4 regions of the Streptomyces sp. NPDC058239 genome follow, and region 2 is predicted to be linked to each of the others. Evidence: riboswitches for the same ligand, from Rfam matches in the RefSeq annotation. Region 2 holds a riboswitch; each other region holds the start of a gene.

Region 1 (5,284 bases), on a different contig from region 2:
GCGGAACTGTTGGAATGTGGGGATGCGATGATCGAGACTGGCGACAAGGGCCGGACCTGGCTGCTCACCGGGGCGAGCAGCAGCTACGCACTGCGACTCACCGAACGGGACGAGCTGGTCCATCTGCACTGGGGACCGAGGATCCCCCTTGCCGCGGCCGAGGCCCTGGCCGCAGCACCGGAGCCACCCTTCAGGGGCTTCGAGTCCCAGCTCGACGGCCGCGAGGAGTACCCGGTGGAGGGCGGCCCCCGGTTCGTCCGCCCGGCCCTCTCGGTACGCACCCCTGAGGTCCGCGGCACGGAGTGGGCCTTTGCCGACGCCACGGTGGACGGAGACGAACTCCGTATCGGATTCACCGACTCCGTGCACCGGCTCGCCCTCACCCTGCACTACCGGATGCGGGACGACTCCGATGTGATCGAGCGCTGGGCCACCGTCGCCCATGCCGGGCCGGACGGTCCGCCGCTGGAACTGCTGCGCGCCGACGCGGCAGCCTGGGCTCTGCCCGCCCGCGACGGCTGGCGGCTGAGCCGGCTGCACGGACGCTGGGCGGCGGAGTCGCAGCTCGCACGGACGGAACTGACGTACGGCGAGAACGTCATCTCCAGCAGGCGCGGCCACACCGGGCACCAGTACCTGCCGTGGGTCGCACTCGACGCCGACGGTGCGGCGACCGAGGAGGGCGGCGAGGTGTACGGCTGTGCGCTCGGCTGGTCCGGGTCGTGGCGGATTTCCGTACAGCAGCTCCCCGATGGGCTCGTGCAGATCACCGGCGGCGCCGGCTACGACGACTCGGGGCTGCTGCTGCTCGCGCCGGGGGAGTCGTACACCACCCCCGTCTTCGCCGGTCTGTGGAGTGCGGAGGGGTTCGGCGGGGCGAGCCGGGCCTGGCACGCCTGGCAGCTGGCCCATGTGATCCCGGACGCACACAGCCTGCGGCCGGTGCTCTACAACTCCTGGGAGGCGACCGGCTTCGACATCTCGCAGGAGCAGCAGCGCGCCCTCGCCGAGCGCGCCGCCGCGATGGGCGTCGAGCTGTTCGTCGTGGACGACGCGTGGTTCGGGCAGCGCACCAGCGACCGCGCCGGGCTCGGCGACTGGACGCCGAATCCGGACCGCTTTCCCGGCGGACTGAAGCCGCTCGCCGACGAAGTGCACGGACTCGGCATGCAGTTCGGTATCTGGGTCGAGCCGGAAATGGTCAATGCCGACAGCGATCTCTATCGCGCACACCCCGACTGGGTGCAGCATTTCCCGGGACGGGCGCGGACCGAGTTCCGCAATCAACTCGTGCTCAATCTGGCCCGCACCGATGTGCAGGACTATCTGTGGGAGCAACTGGACACACTGCTCTCCAGTGCGCCCGTCGACTATGTGAAATGGGACTTCAACCGCTGCTTCACCGACGCGGGCTGGCCGGGTGAGGAGTATCAGCAGAAGCTCTGGATCGAGCACGTGGACGCCCTGTACGCGCTGATCGACCGGCTCCGGGCCGCGCACCCCACCGTTGCCTTCGAGTCGTGCTCGGGCGGCGGCGGCCGGATCGACCTGGGGATTCTGTCCCGCACGGACCAGGTGTGGACCTCGGACAACACCGACCCGCTCGACCGCCTCACCATCCAGGAGGGCTTCGGTCAGATCCATCCGGCCCGGGTGATGGCAGCCTGGGTCACCGACAGCCCGAATATCCAGCTCAACGACAGGGTCAGCTCACTGCGGTTCCGTTTCGTGAGCGCGATGGCCGGTGTGCTCGGGGTCGGTGGGGACCTCACCGACTGGAGCGAGGACGAGCTGGCCGAGGCGCGGACCTGGGTGGACCTCTACAAGGAGATCCGGCCGGTGGTGCAGCACGGCGCGCTGTACCGGCTGCGCGCCCCGCGTGGCGGACTCAGCGCGGTCCAGTACGTCCACGGGGACGAGACCGTGGTCCTGATGTGGCTGGAGGCACAGAGGTACGGGGAGCGGCCCCCGGCCCTGCGGTTGCGCGGGATCGACCCCGCAGCGACATACACCTGCCTGGACACCGGGGCGGTTCACCACGGTTCGGTACTGCTGCATCAGGGGCTGCACACCGGGCTTCGGGGGGATCTCGATGCGCGGGTGCTGAGGCTCCGACGCGAACGATGAGCGCGATATGTCCGCAATGGGTGTATTTGGCTGAATGTGCCCCGCTTGTACGGGAGATGGTCGCCCCCTCGTGAGCGGAATCATATCCGTGACGGTGTGTGCCGGCGGGGCGGTCGGGCATTCCGTGCGCGGTGCGGAAAGCCAAGATCCTTAATCCACGGAGTGTGACCGGAATTCCGTGCCGATTTCCGAGCGCGGATTCCGGTACGGAACCAGTCACTTGTTATCGCCGTCCCGACTCGCTTACGGTCACCGTCAATCCGGACGGACCGCCTAGTCCTGCCGCCGACCGGAATTCGCACCCACTCATCGCGTGGCAGGAGCGGGGGAACCAGGTAGGCCGCCGATCGGAGAAATCCGGCCGGCTAGGGGTGAAGTCGCGCTCAGCGCGGCCGGGCATCTCCAGCCCGAACCCGACAGCTCACCTCGCAGGCGCCGGAGAGGAAGCACGTCATGCCCATATCGGGTAAGCACCGTCGTACGAAGTCCGGCATCATCGCCCGTGGCGTCGCCGCCGCAGGCGCCGGTGGTGCTGTCATCGCACTGCCGCTGCTCGGCGCCACCGGTGCTCACGCCGCGTCGCAGTCGGCCCCGACCGCCGTGCCGCAGTCGGCCTCCGCCGCCACGCACTCCGCCCCGGCCAAGCCGGTCGCGCAGAAGCAGGCCGCCACCACGACGTACTCCGTGGTCTCCGGCGACTACCTGTCGAAGATCGCCACCGAGCACAAGGTCAAGGGCGGCTGGCAGAAGCTGTACCAGGACAACCGCAAGGTCGTCGGTGAAGACCCCGGCCTGATCCTCCCGGGCATGAAGCTGACGCTCGGCGGCAAGGCGTCGGGTGACGCCGCGTCCACCGGTGCCGGCACGGGTGCGGCCCTCCCGTCGAAGGCCCTCTCGGTGCCCTCGTCGGTCGTGGAGAAGTCCGCCCCGGCCAAGTCCGCCCCGGCCAAGGTCTCGACGGTCACGGAGTCCAAGACCTCCGCCCCGGCCGGCCAGAGCAACAGCTCCGGCTACAGCCACCCGGTTCCCGGCAACCACACCACCGGATACCGCGCCTCCGGCTCCAACTGGTCCAGCGGCAGCCACACCGGCATCGACTTCCCCGTCTTCACCGGCACCAGTGTGAAGGCCATCACCTCCGGCACCGTCGTCACCGCCGGCTGGGGCGGCGCGTACGGCAACCAGGTTGTCATCAAGCACGCCGACGGCCACTACTCGCAGTACGGTCACCTGTCCTCGATCTCCGTCTCCGCGGGCCAGGCCGTGAGCACCGGTCAGCAGATCGGCCTCTCCGGCGCCACCGGCAACGCCACCGGCCCGCACCTGCACTTCGAGGTCCGCACGGGCCCGGCGTACGGCTCGGACATCGACCCGATCGCCTTCCTGGCTTCGCACGGCATCTACGTCTGAGCCGGACGAGCGGGCAGTTGAGCAACAAAGCATGAACTGAGCAACACAGAAGGGGCGGTGCGCGGCGGCGCACCGCCCCTTCTGCTTATTCCCCCTTTACCAAAAACTGACCGGGTGGTCTATCTCACCACCCGTCAACCCCTTATTGCGGTCGCGTAGGTCACATTCGGCGGTGCAGGATAAGCGTTTGTGGCAGACGATTCGAGAAAAAATCAACGTGGCGTCATCAACCGACATGGCGTCATCGGGTCGTACGCAGCGATTGGCGACAGCTTCACCGAGGGAGTCGGCGACCCCGGCCCGGACGGAACCTTCGTCGGCTGGGCAGACCGTTTCGCGGTACTTCTCGCGGACCAGCTCCCGGACCCCGATGCGGGGACGAGTACCGAAGGCTCCACTCACGGGAATTTCAGGTACGCCAATCTCGCCGTACGCGGACGCCTCCTCGACCAGATCGTCGAGGAGCAGGTGCCGCGCGCCAAGGAGCTCGCACCCGATCTGGTGAGCTTCTGCGCGGGCGGCAACGACATCATCAGGCCCGGCACCGACCCCGACGACGTGGCCGAGCGCTTCGAGCGGGCGGTCGCCGAGCTGACCGAATCGGTCGGCACCGTCCTGGTCACCACCGGCTTCGACACCCGAGGCGTTCCCGTGCTGCGCCATCTGCGCGGCAAGATCGCCACCTACACCGCCCATGTGCGGTCCATCGCCGACCGCTACGACTGCCCGGTCCTCGACCTGTGGTCGCTGCGGTCCGTCCAGGACAGGCGCGCCTGGGACGACGACCGGCTCCATCTGTCGCCCGAGGGACACACCAGGGTCGCGCTGCGCGCCGCCCAGGTCCTCGGCATCGATGTGCCGGCCGACCCAGACCAGGAATGGCCCCCGCAGGCACAGCGCGGAACGCTCGAAGTACGGCGCGACGACATCCACTGGGCGCGCGAGTACCTGGTCCCGTGGATCGGCCGGAGACTGCGCGGCGAGTCCTCCGGCGACCATGTCGAGGCGAAGCGGCCGGACCTCCTGCCGCTCTAGGCGGCGTCCGCCACCGTGGTGCCCTCGCTCGCCGGACGGCCTGGAGGTTCAGGCCCGTCCGGCGAGGGGCGACAACGGGGAAGCCGGTATCCGTTCCAGCACACCGCCCGCGAAGACGTCGTACAGCGGCAGCGTCTCCAGATGCACATAGCCGATATGGCAGTCGCAGACAGCCAGCGGGCAGGCCCGCGGGCCGAGAGAGCGCCGGTAGCTCCCGTCGTAGAGGTTGCCGAGCTCCGCCGGGACGAAATGGCAGCGCCGCACCGTGCCGTCACCATCCACCGAGATGACCGATTCGCCCGTCCGGCAGGGCAGCCCGGCCGACCGGTGCGGATGCCGGCTGTACGGGAAGAGCGGGTCGAGGGCCGTCCACCGATCTGCTTCCTCATCCGTATAGGTGTGCCCCTCCGCGGCGTTCACCCAGAGATAGACCTCGTCCGGCAGGCCGGCCCGCAACCGCCGCGCCTCGTCGAGATGGCCGTCGAGCCCGACGACACCGACGCTGTGGCGGATGCCGAGCGCGGTCAGCTCCCGGCACTTGGCGACGAACCGCTCGTACGGAGTCTGCCCCGGGTGGTATGTGCACCAGAGCGCGATCTTCTCGCGGCCGGCGTCCCCCGCCTCGGCCAGCCACCCCGTACGGGTGCTGAGATTGGTCTGGATCGCGACCCGGCCGATGTGCTGCAGCTGCGCCAGCTCGACCAGCGCACGC
Region 2 (5,284 bases):
GGCAGAAACTCCAGCCGCGGCATCCGGTCGTACTCTCGGAACGCCGCGATCAGGGCGTCGAGGTCCTCCGCCGTCGGCTCGGCGTCCCGGTCGGGTATCGCGTAATTGGCGTACTTGATCGACCAGTTCGGGTTGTACCGCACGGTGAAGGGGCCGACCCGGAGATGGTCGGGGGAGCGCAGGGCGAGCGTACGGGCATGGGTCTAGACATCGAGGTCCATGGGCATGTGCGTTTGTCCTCCGGCCGGTTGATCAGAAATCGGGAGCCTATGCCACCCGGGTCGCTCCGGCGAAGGGCATCTGGTCGATCGGTGCGATCCGGACCGGCGCTCCCGGGCGCGGGGCGTGGATCATCTGGCCGTTGCCGATGTAGAGCCCGACGTGGCTGACGCCGGAGTAGAAGAACACCAGGTCGCCCGGGGCGAGTTCGGAGCGCGAGATGTGCTGTCCGGCGTTGATCTGGGTGTACGTGGTCCGGGGGAGCGAGACACCGGCGGAGCGCCAGGCGGCCTGGGTGAGCCCGGAGCAGTCGAACGAGGACGGGCCGGTCGCGCCCCAGACGTACGGCTTTCCGAGCGCCCCGTACGCGAACGCGATGGCCTCGGCGGCACGGGCGTTGGGAGCCTGGACGGGACCGCGTGCGGTGCTGCGGTCGGCACGGTCGGCGGAGCGCGCGCTGTCCGAGCTCTCGTAGGCGGCGCGCTCGGCCGGGGACAGGGTGGCGAGGAGCCGCTGCGCGTCGGCCAGTCTGGTCCTGATCGTCGCCTTGTGCTTCTTCAGCTCGGCCTGACGGGATGCCAGCGCAGCCAGCTTTCCCTTGGCCTGCGAGCGCAGCTGAGCGATCCGGGCGACCTGCCGCTCCACCCCGTCGACCTCGGCGGCCTGGCGGTCGCCGATCCGGTCCACGTACGACGCGCGCTCCAGGTACTGGTCGGGGTCGGAGGAGAGCGCCAGCTGTACGGCCGGGTCCAGGTCGCCGGTGCGGTACTGCGCGGCGGCGAGTGAACCCAGTGCGTTGCGCGAGGCGTTGAGGCGCTCGGTCCTGCGGGCCGCCTCGTCGCGCAGGGTGTCGACGGCACCGGCGGCGGCGGTCGCCTTCTCCTTGGCGCCGTTGTACTGCTCGGTGGCGACTTCCGCGTCGTGGTACAGCCGGTCCACCTCCGCCTTGATCTGGGCCGGGGTGAGCTGGGGATCGGCGTGTGCGGAGCCTGGCAGAGCGGCAGCGGTGGCGGCCCCGGCGATGGCGAGGGTGGCTGCGGTGCGGGCAGCAGAGCCGGTGTACGGGCGCTGCTTGGGTTTCCGGTGCGCTGCCACGGGGGCGTGCGTCCTTCCTGGCGACTGCCCGTCGGGGACTACCGGCGGGCCCGCCCGAGGTCCGGCGGCGGGTCACCAACAGGGGGAGCGGCCCGCCGCCGGATTTCTCGGCGGGGTGACCGGTTCGCCGTCCGGGTGCGGAGCGGCGGTGAAGCCGGTCACCTGGGTAGGGACGCTAAACCCGGGGCACGGGGAAGAGTCGTAATGAAGCCTATTGCCCGAATTTGGCGCGGCGCTGTCGCCGATTGATCGGAAAAATTGCACCAGAGTCAGGCAATTGGTGCAGGTGTGAGTGAAGCGACAGGAAGTCGCACCTGCCTGCGGAGTGGTGATATGGCCGGGGCTAGGCTGCGGACCCATGGACGTACTCATCAATGTCTTCGTCGCCCTGCACATCATCGGTATCGCCTCGCTGCTGGGCGGTTTCCTGACCCAGATGAAGGCGATGGGCGCGGGCACGGCCCGGTTCGTCCCGGCGATGCTGCACGGCGCACTGACGATGCTGGTCACCGGTGTCGCGCTGGTCGGGCTCAACGAGGCCGACGACCACCACGTGAACAACATCAAGATCGGGGTCAAGCTGCTGCTCCTGGTCGTGATCCTCGCGCTCGTCTACGTCAAGCGGGACGAGGAGAAGGTCGACAAGGGCGCCTTCGCGGCGGTGGGCGGGCTGACGCTCGCCAACATCTTCATCGCCACGCTCTGGACCTGAGCCGGCCCGTGCCGCCCACGCTGCCGGACGGGCGTGGAATCCAAGCCCGTCCGGCAGCTGAAGACGCAAGGGCGTGAGCCGCTACGACGGTCGCACGCTGCCGTAGATCGGCATGTAGTAGATCGACTCCTCGCGCACATTCGCCCCCGGCTTCGGCGCGTGGATCATCATTCCGTCGCCCTTGTAGATGCCGACGTGGCTGATGTCGTCGTAGAAGAAGACGAGGTCGCCCGGCTGCAGATCCGCCGTCGCGATCCGGGTGCCTGTCTCCACCTGGTCCCAGGTGGTGCGCGGGAGGTCGACGCCCGCGGCCTTCCAGGCGGCCTGGGTGAGCCCGGAGCAGTCGTACGAGGACGGGCCCGTCGCGCCCCATACGTACGGCTTGCCGATCTGGGCCGCGGCGAAGGCGAGGGCCTTCTCCGCCTTGGTGGTGGCGCTGCTGCCCGAGCCGGTTCCGGTGCCCGTGCCCGTACCGCTGCCGGATTCCGCCTCCTTCGCGGCCTCCGCGGCCTTGCGGTCCGCCTCGGCCCTGGCGGCGGCCTGCTGCTGCGCCAGCTCCTCCGCCTTGCGCTTGGCCTCCGCCTCCTTCTTGCGCTCCAGCGCCGCGAGCCGCGCCTTCTCCTCGGCAGTCAGCTTCGACAGCATCGCGCGCGCGTCGCCCAGCTTCTTCTGGACGTTCTCCTTGCTGGTGCGCAGCGTGGTCTGTGTCGAGGTCAGCGTCTCCAGGCTCTGCACCGCTTCGGCACGCTTCTTCGACGCCTTGGCCTGCTGCGTACGGAAGTCCGTGACCGCCTTCTGCTGCTGACCGGTCATCCGGCTCATCAGCTGGCTCTGGTCGAAGTACGACTGCGGGTCGTCTGCCAGGAAGAAGGTGGCGCTCGGTGCGATGGAGCCGGTGCGGTACTGCGCGGCCGCGTAGGCGCCGAGCGTCCTGCGGGCGTCGTTGAGCTTGTCGGCGCGCTTCGCCACGTCCTCCAGCAGGGCGTCGACCTTGGCGCGCTGGGTGGCGGAGTTTTCCTTTGCCTGGTTGTACTGCTGGGTCGCGGTGCCCGCCTGCCGGTAGAGGTCGTCGACCTTCTTCTGGACGTCCTCGATGCTGGGCTTCGGGGCGGGGGCGGCCGTGGCGCTCTGTGTGGAGAGCAGGGTCACGGACGCCAGAGCCGCCGTGGTGAGCCCTACGGCCGGTGTGGTGGTGCGCACCCGGGTGCGCGGTTTGCGATGCGACGCCAAGGCCGGCATCTCCTTCCGTGGACCGCCTACCGGGTTAGCTGTCGGGTTCGGGCGGAACGGAAGGCTGCCCTACGGTCCGAGTGGGGGATAAGGACCGATTCACCCCGGTGCTGCGTGTGGGTCCCCGGTTCCGAACTCCCGTGAGGGCAGGCCGGATTCGGCGCGGGCGCCCGCTCGGCGTGGCTCGCCTCAGGGGGTACGGGCCGCCCGGTCGAGCACGCTAGCCAACCCGTGGTGCTGCTGTGAAGGTCGATGTTCGATATGCCCGATACATTTTCGTGACCTTGATGAAGTGGGGGTCGCGAGGGCCGACGACGGCCCGTATTCCCTTACGCGGCGTGGGTGCCCGCTGTCTTTGTGTGCCCGGCCGTCGGGTGCGGTTCGCCATGCGGCCGTCGTGTGTCGTTGCGGCGGCCTAGACTCGACAAGCGATGAGCAGCCTCTTTGACGACAGCTTCCTGGCCGGCCTCCAGCACTCGGAGGAAGAGCCCCCGCCGCCCCCCGAGGACTCCGCACCCGAAGCGGTGCCGGAGGACCTCTTCGCGGGCGTATTCGACGGGTCCCCGCCGCCCAGGGACGCGTATTACCGCGACGGCGCGCACCGCCCCGTCATCGACTCCGCGGCGCTCCTCGACGGGCTGAACACCGAGCAGCGCGCCGCCGTGGTCCACGCGGGCTCCCCGCTGCTCATCGTCGCCGGGGCGGGCTCCGGAAAGACCCGGGTGCTGACCCACCGGATCGCCCACCTCCTCGCCGAGCGCGGGGTGCACCCCGGCCAGATCCTGGCGATCACCTTCACCAACAAGGCCGCGGGCGAGATGAAGGAGCGCGTCGAGCAACTCGTCGGACCGCGCGCCAACGCCATGTGGGTCATGACCTTCCACAGCGCGTGCGTACGCATCCTGCGCCGCGAGTCGAAGAAGCTCGGCTTCACCTCGTCGTTCTCGATCTACGACGCCGCCGACTCCAAGCGCCTGATGGCCCTGGTCTGCCGCGATCTCGACCTCGACCCGAAGCGCTTCCCGCCGAAGGCGTTCACGGCCAAGGTCTCCAACCTGAAGAACGAGCTGATCGACGAGGAGACCTTCGCCGGTCAGGCCGCGGACGGCTTCGAGAAGACCCTCGCCCAGGCCTACGCGATGTACCAGTCCCGGCTGCGCGAGGCCAACGCGCTGGACTTCGACGACATCATCATGACGACGGTCCATCTGCTCCAGGCCTTCCCCGACGTCGCCGAGCACTACCGCCGCCGCTTCCGGCACGTCCTGGTCGACGAGTACCAGGACACCAACCACGCCCAGTACACCCTCGTGCGCGAACTGGTCGGCCCGGCCGGCGAGGGCGACGCCCCCGCCGAGCTGTGCGTCGTCGGTGACGCGGACCAGTCGATCTACGCCTTCCGCGGCGCGACCATCCGCAACATCCTCCAGTTCGAGGAGGACTACCCGAACGCGACCACGATCCTCCTGGAGCAGAACTACCGCTCCACGCAGACGATCCTGTCCGCCGCCAACGCGGTCATCGAGCGCAACGAGAGCCGCCGCCCCAAGAACCTCTGGACGAACGCCGGCACGGGCGCCCGGATCACCGGCTATGTCGCCGACACCGAGCACGACGAGGCGCAGTTCGTCGCCGACGAGATCGACCGGCTGACCGACGCGGGCGATGCCAAGGCGGGCGACGTCGCGATCTTCTACCGTACGAACGCGCAGTCCCGTGTCTTCGAAGAGATCTTCATCCGCGTCGGACTGCCGTACAAGGTCGTCGGCGGCGTGCGCTTCTACGAGCGCAAGGAGGTCCGGGACGTCCTGGCCTACCTCCGGGTCCTCGCCAACCCCGAGGACACCGTCCCGCTGCGCCGCATCCTCAATGTGCCCAAGCGCGGCATCGGCGACCGTGCCGAGGCGATGATCGACGCGCTCTCCATGCGCGAGAAGATCACCTTCCCGCAGGCGCTGCGCCGGGTCGACGAGGCGTACGGCATGGCGGCCCGGTCGGCCAACGCCGTCAAGCGGTTCAACACGCTGA
Region 3 (5,284 bases), on a different contig from region 2:
CAGGAGCTCGTCGACGCCTGCGCGGGCGGCCGGACCGTCGTGGTCGTCACCGGCGGCGAGGGCAACCAGCCGCTGACGGACGGGCTGGCCCGGCTCGCCGGTTCGGGCCGGGTGCAGATGCCGGACCTGGAGCTGCTGCCCGGTTCGTACGATCTGCCGGGCGCCCGGCTCCTCGATCTGGTCCAGGTCATGGACCGGATCCGGATCGAATGCCCCTGGACCTCGCAGAAGACCCACAAGGGCCTCGCCAAGTACGCCATCGAGGAGGCGTACGAACTCGTCGAGGCGATCGAGGACGGTGACCGCGACGAGCTGCGCGAGGAGCTCGGGGACGTACTCCTGCAGGTCGTCTTCCACGCCCGGATCGCCGAGGAGGCCGAGGACGAGCCGTTCTCCGTCGACGACGTGGCCGCGACCCTCGTCGAGAAGCTGATCCACCGCCACCCGCACGTCTTCGGCGACGAGAGTGCCGAGACCCCGGAGGACGTTCACGCCCACTGGCTGCGGACCAAGGCCATCGAGAAGCAGCGGGACTCGGTCACCGACGGAGTCCCGCTCGGCCAGCCCGGGCTGGCGCTCGCGGCGAAACTGGCCGGCCGGGTCCGTACCGCAGGACTCGATGTGCCGCTCCCCACGGGCGACGGCATCGGTTACGAGCTCCTCGCCCTCGCCGTACGCGCCGAACGGGACGGCGTCGACCCCGAAGCCGCACTGCGGGCCGCGGGCCGCGCCTACCGGGACGCCATCCGGGCGGCGGAGGGCAACGGATAACGTCGGGGGGTGAACCACAGCCCCGCCGACCGCCCAGCCGATCACCCCGCCGCCTGCCCCGCCGGCGCCCCCGAACTCTTCACCTGGGAGTTCGCCACCGACCCGTACCCGGCCTACGCCTGGTTGCGCGAGCACAGTCCCGTGCACCGGACCGCGCTGCCCAGCGGTGTCGAGGCCTGGCTCGTGACCCGGTACGCCGACGCCCGGCAGGCGCTCGCCGACACCCGGCTCTCCAAGAACCCGGCGCACCACGCCGAGCCGGCGCACGCGAAGGGCAAGACGGGCATCCCGGGCGAGCGCAAGGCGGAGCTGATGACGCATCTGCTGAACATCGACCCGCCCGATCACACCCGGCTGCGCCGCCTCGTCTCCAAGGCGTTCACCCCGCGCCGGGTCGCCGAGTTCGCGCCGCGGGTGCAGGAACTGACGGACCACCTCATCGACCGCTTCATCGCGGAGGGGAAGGCGGACCTCATCCACGACTTCGCGTTCCCGCTGCCCATCTACGCGATCTGCGATCTGCTCGGCGTCCCGCGCGAGGACCAGGACGACTTCCGGGACTGGGCGGGCATGATGATCCGCCACGGCGGCGGCCCGCGCGGCGGGGTGGCCAGGTCGGTGAAGAAGATGCGCGGCTATCTCGCCGAACTGATCCACCGCAAGCGGGAGAACCCGGGGGACGACCTGATCTCGGGGCTGATCCGGGCCAGCGACCACGGCGAGCACCTCACCGAGAACGAGGCCGCGGCCATGGCCTTCATCCTGCTCTTCGCCGGCTTCGAGACGACGGTCAACCTCATCGGCAACGGGGTGTACGCCCTGCTGCGCAACCCCGCGCAGCGCGAGCGGCTGCAGCACTCCCTCGACGCGCAGGAGAGCGATCTGCTGGAGACCGGGATCGAGGAACTGCTGCGGTACGACGGCCCGGTGGAGCTGGCGACCTGGCGGTTCGCCACCGAGCCGCTGACGCTCGGCGGGCAGGACATCGCGGCCGGCGACCCCGTACTCGTCGTACTCGCCGCAGCCGACCGCGACCCGGAGCGCTTCGAGGACCCCGACACGCTCGACCTCGCACGGCGTGACAATCAGCACCTCGGATACGGGCACGGCATCCACTACTGCCTGGGAGCACCGCTCGCCCGACTGGAGGGACAGACCGCGCTCGCGACGCTCATGAGGCGCCTTCCGGATCTGCGGCTTGCGGTGGAACCTACCGATTTGCGGTGGCGTGGTGGGCTCATCATGCGTGGACTGCGCACTCTGCCTGTGGAGTTCGCGCCGGGGTCCGCCCCGACGCAAAGTGACACTTCGTCAACTCTGTGACTTTCACGTGATCTGCGCTGCATCGACTTGTGACACACGTTCGAGTCCCGCTAGGTTCACCGTTCGACTCACCAGTCACTCGTCAGTCACACGGAAGGCAACCCCATGGGCTCCGCGAACGGCAGACACCGTCGCCCTCGTCAGGCACCCGCCATCGTCGTCGCCGCGGGCGTGACCGGATCGGCCATCGCCATCCCGCTGCTCGGCGCGGCCGGTGCGCACGCGGCCGAGGCCACGACCTGGGACCGGGTGGCGGAGTGCGAGAGCGGCGGCATGTGGAGCGCCGACCTCGGCAACGGCTTCTACGGCGGGCTGCAGTTCTCGCAGGAGACCTGGAAGTCGTACGGCGGCGAGGCGTACGCCCCGCGTGCCGACCTCGCCAGCCGCGCGCAGCAGATAGCCGTGGCCCAGAAGGTCCTGGACGACAAGGGCCCGCAGGCGTGGCCCAGCTGTGCGGTCATCTCCGGCCTCGCGGTGGACGGGACGCTGCCGGGTGTCGACCCGGGGTCCGCGCCCTCCTCCGAGCCGACGCAGAGCGCGGAGGAGGCTGACGGTGCGTCGGCGGCCCCGTCCGATGACGCCACGCCGTCGGACAGCGCCTCGGACGCTACGGGCGGCTCGAAGGGTTCGAAGAGCGCCGACAAGTCGGCCGGCAAGGCCAAGACGTCCGCGAAGCCTTCCGCCACCGCGTCGGCCACTCCGTCCACCAAGATGCCCGATTCATCCGGCTCATCCGATTCATCCGATGGTGTCGGTGGCAAGCACCGTGGCGCACCGGCTCCCGAAGCGAGTCAGGACGCGAACGGCGCCGACCGCGAGTCGGGCCGCCATGCCTCCCGCGGTGACGCCGACGCGCGCGACGCGGGCGCTTCGGCCGCCGACGGTACGTACACCGTGCACCCCGGCGACAACCTCTGGGCGATTGCTGACGCACAGAAGGTTGCCGGTGGCTGGCCCGCGCTCTATGAGGCCAACAAGGATGCCGTCGGCTCCGATCCGGACCTCATCCTCCCTGGCCAGAGCCTCGATCTCGATGTGAAGGCCGAGTGAGGACAGTCTGAAAATCGGTTAAAAGAGCCTCGAAAACTGGGGTAGTTCAGGGACCTATGTCCGCTTATGTGTAAGTGAGACATGGGTCTCTTTGCGTCAACTGGCGTGTCGCGCCTGGGGAACCCTTCCGCACCGCCCCCACCTGCGAAAACGACGGTTCCTCAGATGCAAGTAGGGGAAGATTGTCCGATGTGTCCGTCTTTGAATGTGAGGGTTGCGTATGTTTACGGTCGGAACCGCTCGCACCGCGGGCCCCGTCGACCGTCACGCCGAATCCTGCCGTCGGTCGAAGGGAACAGACGCGTAAAGCGCCGTAGGCAGGAGCGGGGGACCCAGGTAAGCGCCGGGCCCGATCGTCGAGAGACGCATCAGGACCGGCTTGGGGTGAAGTCGCGTGCTAGGACGTGCGACCGGGCAACTCACTTGGCCCGAACCCGACAGCTCACCTCGTAGGCGTCGGTGAGGAGAAGTTCCATGCTGTTTTCCAGCAAGGGCAAGCACCGCCGCCCGTCCAAGGCCGTCCGTATCGCCACGCTCGCCGGTGTCGCCGGTACCGCTGTCGCCGTACCGCTGATGGGCGCGACCGGCGCCTCCGCCGCCTCCGTCGCCACCTGGGACGCCGTCGCCCAGTGCGAGTCCGGTGGCAACTGGTCCATCAACACCGGCAACGGCTACTACGGCGGTCTGCAGTTCTCGCAGTCCAGCTGGGCGGCCGCCGGTGGTACGCAGTACGCCCCCCGTGCCGACCTGGCCACCAAGGCTCAGCAGATCACCGTCGCCGAGAAGCTCCTCGACATGCAGGGGCCGGGTGCCTGGGGCTGCGCCGGTGCCGGCAACCTGACCAATGACGGTGTCGACCCGGGCGTCGACGCCGGCTCCTCCTCGAACTCCACCTCCAGCTCCAACGCCACCGAGCAGAAGAGCACCCCGGCCGCGCCGAAGCAGGCCCAGCCGGAGAAGGCCGAGCGCACCGAGGCCCCGGCCGCCTCCCGCTCGGACCGCTCCGCCGCCCCGCAGGCCGAGTCGAAGAAGACCGTCACCACCCCGACCGGCGAGAAGGTCAAGAGGGGCGACGGCGAGTACAAGGTCGCCGCCGGCGACTCCCTGAGCGAGATCGCCGCCGACCACAAGGTCAAGGGCGGCTGGCAGCAGCTGTTCGAGCTGAACAAGGACATCGTCAAGGACGCCGACCTGATCTACCCGGGTCAGCAGCTCCACCTGACGAAGTAGTCCGGGCTCTCCCCCTGAGCACCCCGGCCCGGCGCGCAATCCCCCGTATGCGCCGGGCCGGGGTTTCCGCGTGACGCGTCACCTCTGTGTCGTCTGTCGAACAGGGACGCCGACTATGGGTGATCGTTCAACTGTTGTAGTTACTGACCAGTAAAATTCTGACCGTTTGTCAGGCAATGTGCGTTCTTGGGTCCTTTTTCGTCCCAGGGGGCGGGCGGTCGTCCGGCTGAGCGGGCCGGGCCGGTTAGGCTCTTGTCGCAAGGCCAAAGTGACCCTGCACAATCAGTGTCATATCCCAGAAGGAGATGCCTCGTGCCGTCCATCGACGTCGTCGTAGCCCGGGAAATCCTCGACTCCCGGGGGAACCCCACGGTCGAGGTCGAGGTTGGCCTCGACGACGGCAGCACGGGTCGTGCTGCTGTGCCGTCCGGCGCCTCCACCGGTGCGTTCGAGGCCATTGAGCTTCGCGACGGTGACCCCAACCGTTACCAGGGCAAGGGCGTCGAGAAGGCCGTCCTCGCCGTGATCGAGCAGATCGGCCCGGAGCTCGTCGGCTACGACGCGACCGAGCAGCGGCTGATCGACCAGGCGATGTTCGACCTGGACGCCACCGAGAACAAGGGTTCGCTCGGCGCCAACGCCATCCTCGGCGTCTCGCTGGCCGTCGCCCACGCCGCCTCCGAGGCCTCGGACCTGCCGCTGTTCCGCTACCTCGGTGGCCCGAACGCGCACCTGCTGCCCGTCCCGATGATGAACATCCTCAACGGTGGGTCGCACGCCGACTCCAACGTGGACATCCAGGAGTTCATGATCGCCCCGATCGGCGCGGAGTCCTTCTCCGAGGCCCTGCGCTGGGGCGCCGAGGTCTACCACACGCTGAAGAAGGTCCTGAAGACCAAGGGTCTTTCGA
Region 4 (5,284 bases), on a different contig from region 2:
GTGACCGGGTGAAGTTCGAGGCCGACGGCAGCGCGTACACCGAACGGACCCTCGCCCAGGCGCAGGCCGACGCCAACAGCGTGCGCGCCACCTCGCTGCGCGACGGCAACCAGGAGCTCATCGCGGCCAACCGCATCGTGGAGAACCTGCCCGCCCTGGCCGACGCGGCCGCCCGCGGCATGTCGGGGGCCGACCTCACCGTTCTCAACGGCACCAACGGTGTCAATGAGATGGCGGCGGGCGTGGTCGGCCAGGGGCTGGCGATCCTTCACTCGCTGCAGCGCGGCGCGAAGCCGATGAAGCCCCCGGCGGTCGACGGGAAAGCCACTCCTCGCATCACCGAGACGCACTGAGGGGGCGGGGCCACGCGGTTCGGCGTCACCACGTCGGGGGGCACGGACCGGGCGCCGAGTGGCCATGATTCGCCGAGTGGTCATTCGCGCGCCGAACATGCCGTAGAGTTGTGTTTACCGACGCGGGGTGGAGCAGCTCGGTAGCTCGCTGGGCTCATAACCCAGAGGTCGCAGGTTCAAATCCTGTCCCCGCTACTGAAGAATCAGGCCCGGCACGCATGCAGCGTGCCGGGCCTGATTCATTTCGCGTCGCGTTCCGGGACGTGGGACGGCCGGCCTGCGGGCCCATGAAGGAGCAGGTCCGGGCGGTGTGTGACCTGTACCACGTATGTACCCCCATTGGTCGATGAGGAGTCGCCGCACGGCTCCGCTCCGGCGAGCCTGGGGGTGGGGCGCGGTACCGTCCGCAGCCGCGCGCGTACCGGGCAGGAGACCACAGGTGTGGAAGCGGCTGAAGCGGCGCGGCAGACATGCCGAGGGTGGCACCCGTTCCCGGCGGTTCGTCCGCATGCTGCCCGCCCTGATGATCCTCGGCGGGCTGGTGTTCGATCTCTTCACCCCGCCGGTCTTCACTGCCATTCCGCTGTTCGTGGCGGCCCCGCTGATCGCCGCGCCGTTCTTCTCGCTGCCCAGCACCATCTGTACCGGCATCGCCTCGATGCTGGCCGTCACCGTGCTGCGGCTGTACAGCAACCCGTTGCCGTTGGTCGTGCCGTTGATCGAGCTGCTCACCCTGGCCACCGTCTCGGTCCTCGCGGTCGTGATCAACACGGTCGTACGGCGCGGCAATGAGCAACTGGCCTCCGCGCGGGTCATCGCGGAGACCGCCATGCGGGCGGTGCTGCCGAAGCCGTCCGACCGGATCGGCGGGCTGCATGTGGCGGCGCGGTACGAGGCGGCGCAGGCTGACGAGTTCGTCGGCGGAGATCTGTTCGCCGTGGCGGACACCCCGCAGGGGGTGCGTCTGGTGGTCGGGGACGTACGGGGGAAGGGGCTCGACGCCGTGGAGTCGGTGGCGGTGGTCATCGGGGCGTTCCGGGAGGCGGCCGAGCAGGAGCGTTCGCTGGAGGGCGTGGCGCAGCGGCTGGAGCGGGCGCTGGCGCGGGAGGGGGCGAGGGGCGGGCTGGACGCGGTCGAGGGCTTCATCACGGCCGTACTGGCCGAGATCCCGTCCGGGGTGTCCCGGGTGCGGATCGTCAACCGCGGTCACCCCGAGCCGATCCTGCTGCACCCGGACGGGGCGGTGGAGGTGCTGGGGTCCACGGTGCCGGCGCTGCCGCTCGGGATGGACCTGGGGGTGTGGCCCGACCGGGCGGACGAGTGGGATCTGCCGGCGGGGACGACTCTGCTCCTGTACACCGACGGTCTCTCCGAGGCGCGGAACTCGGACGGGGTCTTCTACGACCCGGCGGCCCGGTTGCGCGGGCGGATCTTTCCGGGGCCCGAGGAGCTGCTGTCCGCGCTGACCGATGACGTGCGGCTGCACACGGGCGGTGAGACGACCGACGACATGGCGCTGCTCGCGGTCGTACGTCCCGCAGAGGGGCAGCCGGACCGGCGCAGGACCGTGAAGATCGTGGGCCAGGAAACGACGTGACGGGTGGGGCGGGTGCTTCGTGTGGATCGGGTGCTTCGTGCGGGTCGGGTGTCTCGCGCGGGTCGAGTGTCTCGCGCGGCCTGGGGCGCGGCCTCGGTCCGGGATGCCACCGTACGTAACCGAAAGGCGTCGCTCCGCATAACATTTGACGCAACGTCAGAAACCGGGTAATGGCTGAGGGTCGATCAACTCGTCCGATTCCACCCGGTTGTGTCCCGTAAAGTCCAGGCCAAAGACCTGAACGATCAGTGGGAACAGCTTGGAATCAGACCCGTGTGTCTATTAACGTTCGATAACGCAGCGCGGTCGTCCCAGCCGTCGTCAGTGGCGGCACCGTGCGCGAGCGCCGAATTCCGCAAGGGAACCGGGGAACCACCTACATGGGGTGAATCGGACACCTGTGTCTCGTGAGAGGCAGAGGGGCCCGTAGGAGACCTTCCTGCTCCGAACCCGTCAGCTAACCCGGTAGGCGAGAAGGAAGGAAAGGAGTGCGCCCCCGTGGCGTCCAACAAGCCTGCCCCCGAGGCCCCCTCTCGGTTCAACCCCGAGTTCAGTTCCGACTTCGGTGCCGACTTCGGATCCGATTTCGGCTCCGACTACGGAACCACCGGGACGGGAACGGCGTTCGGCGCCGAGACGGGCGGCGACTTCGCCGGTGAGTTCGGCAGCGAATTCCGCGCCGACGTCAACGGCGAGCCCGACAGAAGCTGGGACGAGTGGAACCCCACCGAGGAGTCCGTCCGCCCCGTACGCGGCAAGCATCGCGTCGCCAAGCAGCGCAACGGACTTGCCCGTAGCTCCACGGTGCTCGGGGTCGGTGTCATCGCGGCAGTCGGCGCGGGCGGCATGGCCACCGCGCAGAGCAAGCCGCCGGTCTCCATCTCCCTTCCCGACTCCATCTCGGACAACCTCCCCGACGCCAAGTCCCTTCCCGGCGTGGGCTCCCTGTTCTCCGGCGAGTCCGATGCCGACAAGGCCGCCGCCGTCGCTGCCGCCCCGCTCACCACCGCCGGCCTCACCACCGCCGAGGCCGAGCAGGGCACGGCGGACGCGGGCGAGGCACTCCGCGCCCGCATCCTCCAGCAGGCCGAGCAGCAGCAGGACGCCGCCGACGCCGAGGCCAAGGCGGCCCAGGAGAAGGCGGCCGCGGAGAAGGCCGCCGCCGAGGCCAAGAAGCAGCAGGACGCGGCCGAGGCCAAGGCCGCCGCCGAGAAGAAGAAGGCGGAGGAGGAAGCCAAGGCGAAGGCAGAGGCCCTGCGGCTCGCCAAGCTCGCCGCCAGCTACGCCATCCCGACCTCCTCGTACACGATCACCTCGACCTTCGGCCAGGCCGGCTCGATGTGGTCCTCCGGCTACCACACCGGCCTCGACTTCGCGGCGCCGACCGGCACCCCGATCAAGGCCGTACACGGCGGCACCATCAAGTCGGCAGGCTGGTCCGGTTCGTACGGCTACCGCACGGTGCTGGAGCTCGAGGACGGTACGGAGCTGTGGTTCTGCCACCAGTCCTCGATCGGCGTCAGTGTCGGCCAGAAGGTCACCACCGGTGAGACCATCGGCCGGGTCGGTGCGACCGGCAATGTCACGGGCCCGCACCTCCACCTGGAGGTCCACACCCCCGACGGTACGGGCATCGACCCGATGGCCTGGCTGCGCGACAAGGGCCTCAACCCCTGATCCGCCGGCCGCCTCCCGGCCTTCGTGATCCGAGCCCATTCACAGGCCGTTGAACCCCGGCAGTCCTGACGCTCACCCCCCGACGTCAGGGCTGCCGGTCTGCCGGAATAGCGGACCTGCCGGAATCCGTTGATCCAGTTATGACTTCTCTTCGTAAGCTGGGCCCTTCCGGCCTCCAGGTCTTTCCGCTCGCCCTCGGCGGCAACGTCTTCGGCTGGACCGCCGACGAGGCGCAGTCGTTCGCCGTGCTGGACGCCTACACCGCGGCGGGCGGCAACTTCATCGATACCGCCGACGCCTACTCCGCCTGGATCCCGGGCAACGAGGGCGGCGAGTCGGAGACCGTCATCGGCAAGTGGCTCGCGGCACGCTCCAACCGTTCCGACATCGTCGTCGCCACCAAGGTCGGCGCCCACCCCTCGTACAAGGGGCTCTCCGCCGCGAACATCAAGGCCGCGGCCGAGGAGTCGCTGCGCCGGCTCGGCACCGACCACATCGATCTGTACTACACGCACTTCGACGACGAGACCGTCCCGGTCGAGGAGATCATCACCGCCCTCGACCAGCTGGTGAAGGAGGGCAAGGTCCGGGAGATCGGCGCCTCCAACATCAGCCCCGAGCGGCTCCAGGCGTCCCTGGACTTCTCGGAGCGCGAGGGGCTGGCCCGTTACGTCGCCCTGCAGCCGCACTACAACCTGGTCTCCCGCGACACGTATGAGGGAGAGCTCCAGGACACGGCCGCCCGGGCCGGGCTCGCCGCCGTCCCGTACTTCTCCCTGGCCTCCGGCTTCCTCACCGGCAAGTACCGTCCGGGTGCTTCGGTGGAGAGCGCGCGGGCCGAAAGGGCCGGTCAGTACCTGGAGTCGGAGCGGGGACAGAAGGTCCTGGCAGCACTCGACAAGGTCGCCCGGGAGCGCGACGCGGAGATCGCGACCGTCGCGCTTGCGTGGCTCGCTTCCCGGCCGACCGTCGCCGCGCCGATCGCCTCGGCCCGTACGGTCGAGCAGCTGCCCGCGCTGGTGGCCGTCGCCGACCTCTCGCTGACCGAGCAGGAGCTGGCGGACCTCACCGAGGCATCCGCCTGACGCGGGGCGGCCCGGCCTTCCGGATCGCGGACGACTGGCCGTTAACGCCCCTGGAGCGCTGTGCTACTGCTGTGGCGGCGGCCGGTGCGGGGCCAGATAGGGGTTGTAGCCGTAGCCGCCGTACTGCGTGTGCTGCGGGAACGGGTGTGCGTAAGGGGCCGTCGGCAGGCGGTGGGGGCGCAGGCGGCCCGTCGCCTGCGCCGCGTACGTCAGGGCGGGAGCGGCCACGTCCCTGCGCTGCCAGAGATGATGCAGCAGCTCCAGCTCGCGCTCGGCGAAGTCCGGGCCCGCCGCCCCGCGGCGGGCCTGCCGGCGCAGCGAGGCCAGTGATGTCGCGAACGATTCGTACTCGGCGACGGCGCGGGCGGCAGCCCTGCCGCGGGCCTTGGCCCGTGCTTTGGAGTGAGCCCTGACCTGGGCCGACGGCCCGCCTCCGGGCGACGCAGGTCCTGGCCCGAATCCCGGCGCGTATCCCGGTCCGTATCCCTGCGGGTATCCCGGTCCGTAAGGGTTTCCCCAGGCTGCGGCGACGTGTCGTTGGCGTGCCGCGTCGCGTGCCATGCCGCGGGCCC

Evidence for each region. Region 2 has a riboswitch for cyclic di-AMP ahead of ACFVYE_RS28580 (NlpC/P60 family protein). Riboswitches for the same ligand answer to the same signal wherever they lie in the genome.
Region 1: linked by a shared signal. The riboswitch ahead of ACFVYE_RS31570 (peptidoglycan DD-metalloendopeptidase family protein) and the one ahead of ACFVYE_RS28580 (NlpC/P60 family protein) in region 2 are both predicted to bind cyclic di-AMP.
Region 3: linked by a shared signal. The riboswitch ahead of ACFVYE_RS10435 (transglycosylase family protein) and the one ahead of ACFVYE_RS28580 (NlpC/P60 family protein) in region 2 are both predicted to bind cyclic di-AMP.
Region 4: linked by a shared signal. The riboswitch ahead of ACFVYE_RS23065 (M23 family metallopeptidase) and the one ahead of ACFVYE_RS28580 (NlpC/P60 family protein) in region 2 are both predicted to bind cyclic di-AMP.

What each region holds. Positions count from the first base shown of each region.
Region 1 covers NZ_JBHVWS010000038.1:5,702-10,985, forward strand. Annotated here, with positions in the region: gene ACFVYE_RS31565 (alpha-galactosidase) at 28-2,127, shown strand; cyclic di-AMP (ydaO/yuaA leader) riboswitch at 2,421-2,575, shown strand; gene ACFVYE_RS31570 (peptidoglycan DD-metalloendopeptidase family protein) at 2,581-3,537, shown strand; gene ACFVYE_RS31575 (SGNH/GDSL hydrolase family protein) at 3,727-4,572, shown strand; gene ACFVYE_RS31580 (STM4011 family radical SAM protein) at 4,621-5,284, opposite strand, start outside.
Region 2 covers NZ_JBHVWS010000031.1:86,968-92,251, forward strand. Annotated here, with positions in the region: gene ACFVYE_RS28565 (GNAT family N-acetyltransferase) at 1-182, opposite strand, end outside; gene ACFVYE_RS28570 (NlpC/P60 family protein) at 268-1,314, opposite strand; gene ACFVYE_RS28575 (hypothetical protein) at 1,673-2,026, shown strand; gene ACFVYE_RS28580 (NlpC/P60 family protein) at 2,108-3,265, opposite strand; cyclic di-AMP (ydaO/yuaA leader) riboswitch at 3,264-3,429, opposite strand; gene pcrA (DNA helicase PcrA) at 3,688-5,284, shown strand, end outside.
Region 3 covers NZ_JBHVWS010000006.1:98,647-103,930, reverse strand. Annotated here, with positions in the region: gene ACFVYE_RS10450 (nucleoside triphosphate pyrophosphohydrolase) at 1-771, shown strand, start outside; gene ACFVYE_RS10445 (cytochrome P450) at 781-2,094, shown strand; gene ACFVYE_RS10440 (transglycosylase family protein) at 2,200-3,144, shown strand; cyclic di-AMP (ydaO/yuaA leader) riboswitch at 3,444-3,615, shown strand; gene ACFVYE_RS10435 (transglycosylase family protein) at 3,619-4,374, shown strand; gene eno (phosphopyruvate hydratase) at 4,687-5,284, shown strand, end outside.
Region 4 covers NZ_JBHVWS010000022.1:21,753-27,036, reverse strand. Annotated here, with positions in the region: gene ACFVYE_RS23080 (SPFH domain-containing protein) at 1-353, shown strand, start outside; tRNA gene ACFVYE_RS23075 (tRNA-Met) at 475-548, shown strand; gene ACFVYE_RS23070 (PP2C family protein-serine/threonine phosphatase) at 862-1,950, shown strand; cyclic di-AMP (ydaO/yuaA leader) riboswitch at 2,285-2,437, shown strand; gene ACFVYE_RS23065 (M23 family metallopeptidase) at 2,449-3,627, shown strand; gene ACFVYE_RS23060 (aldo/keto reductase) at 3,768-4,712, shown strand; gene ACFVYE_RS23055 (PrsW family intramembrane metalloprotease) at 4,776-5,284, opposite strand, start outside.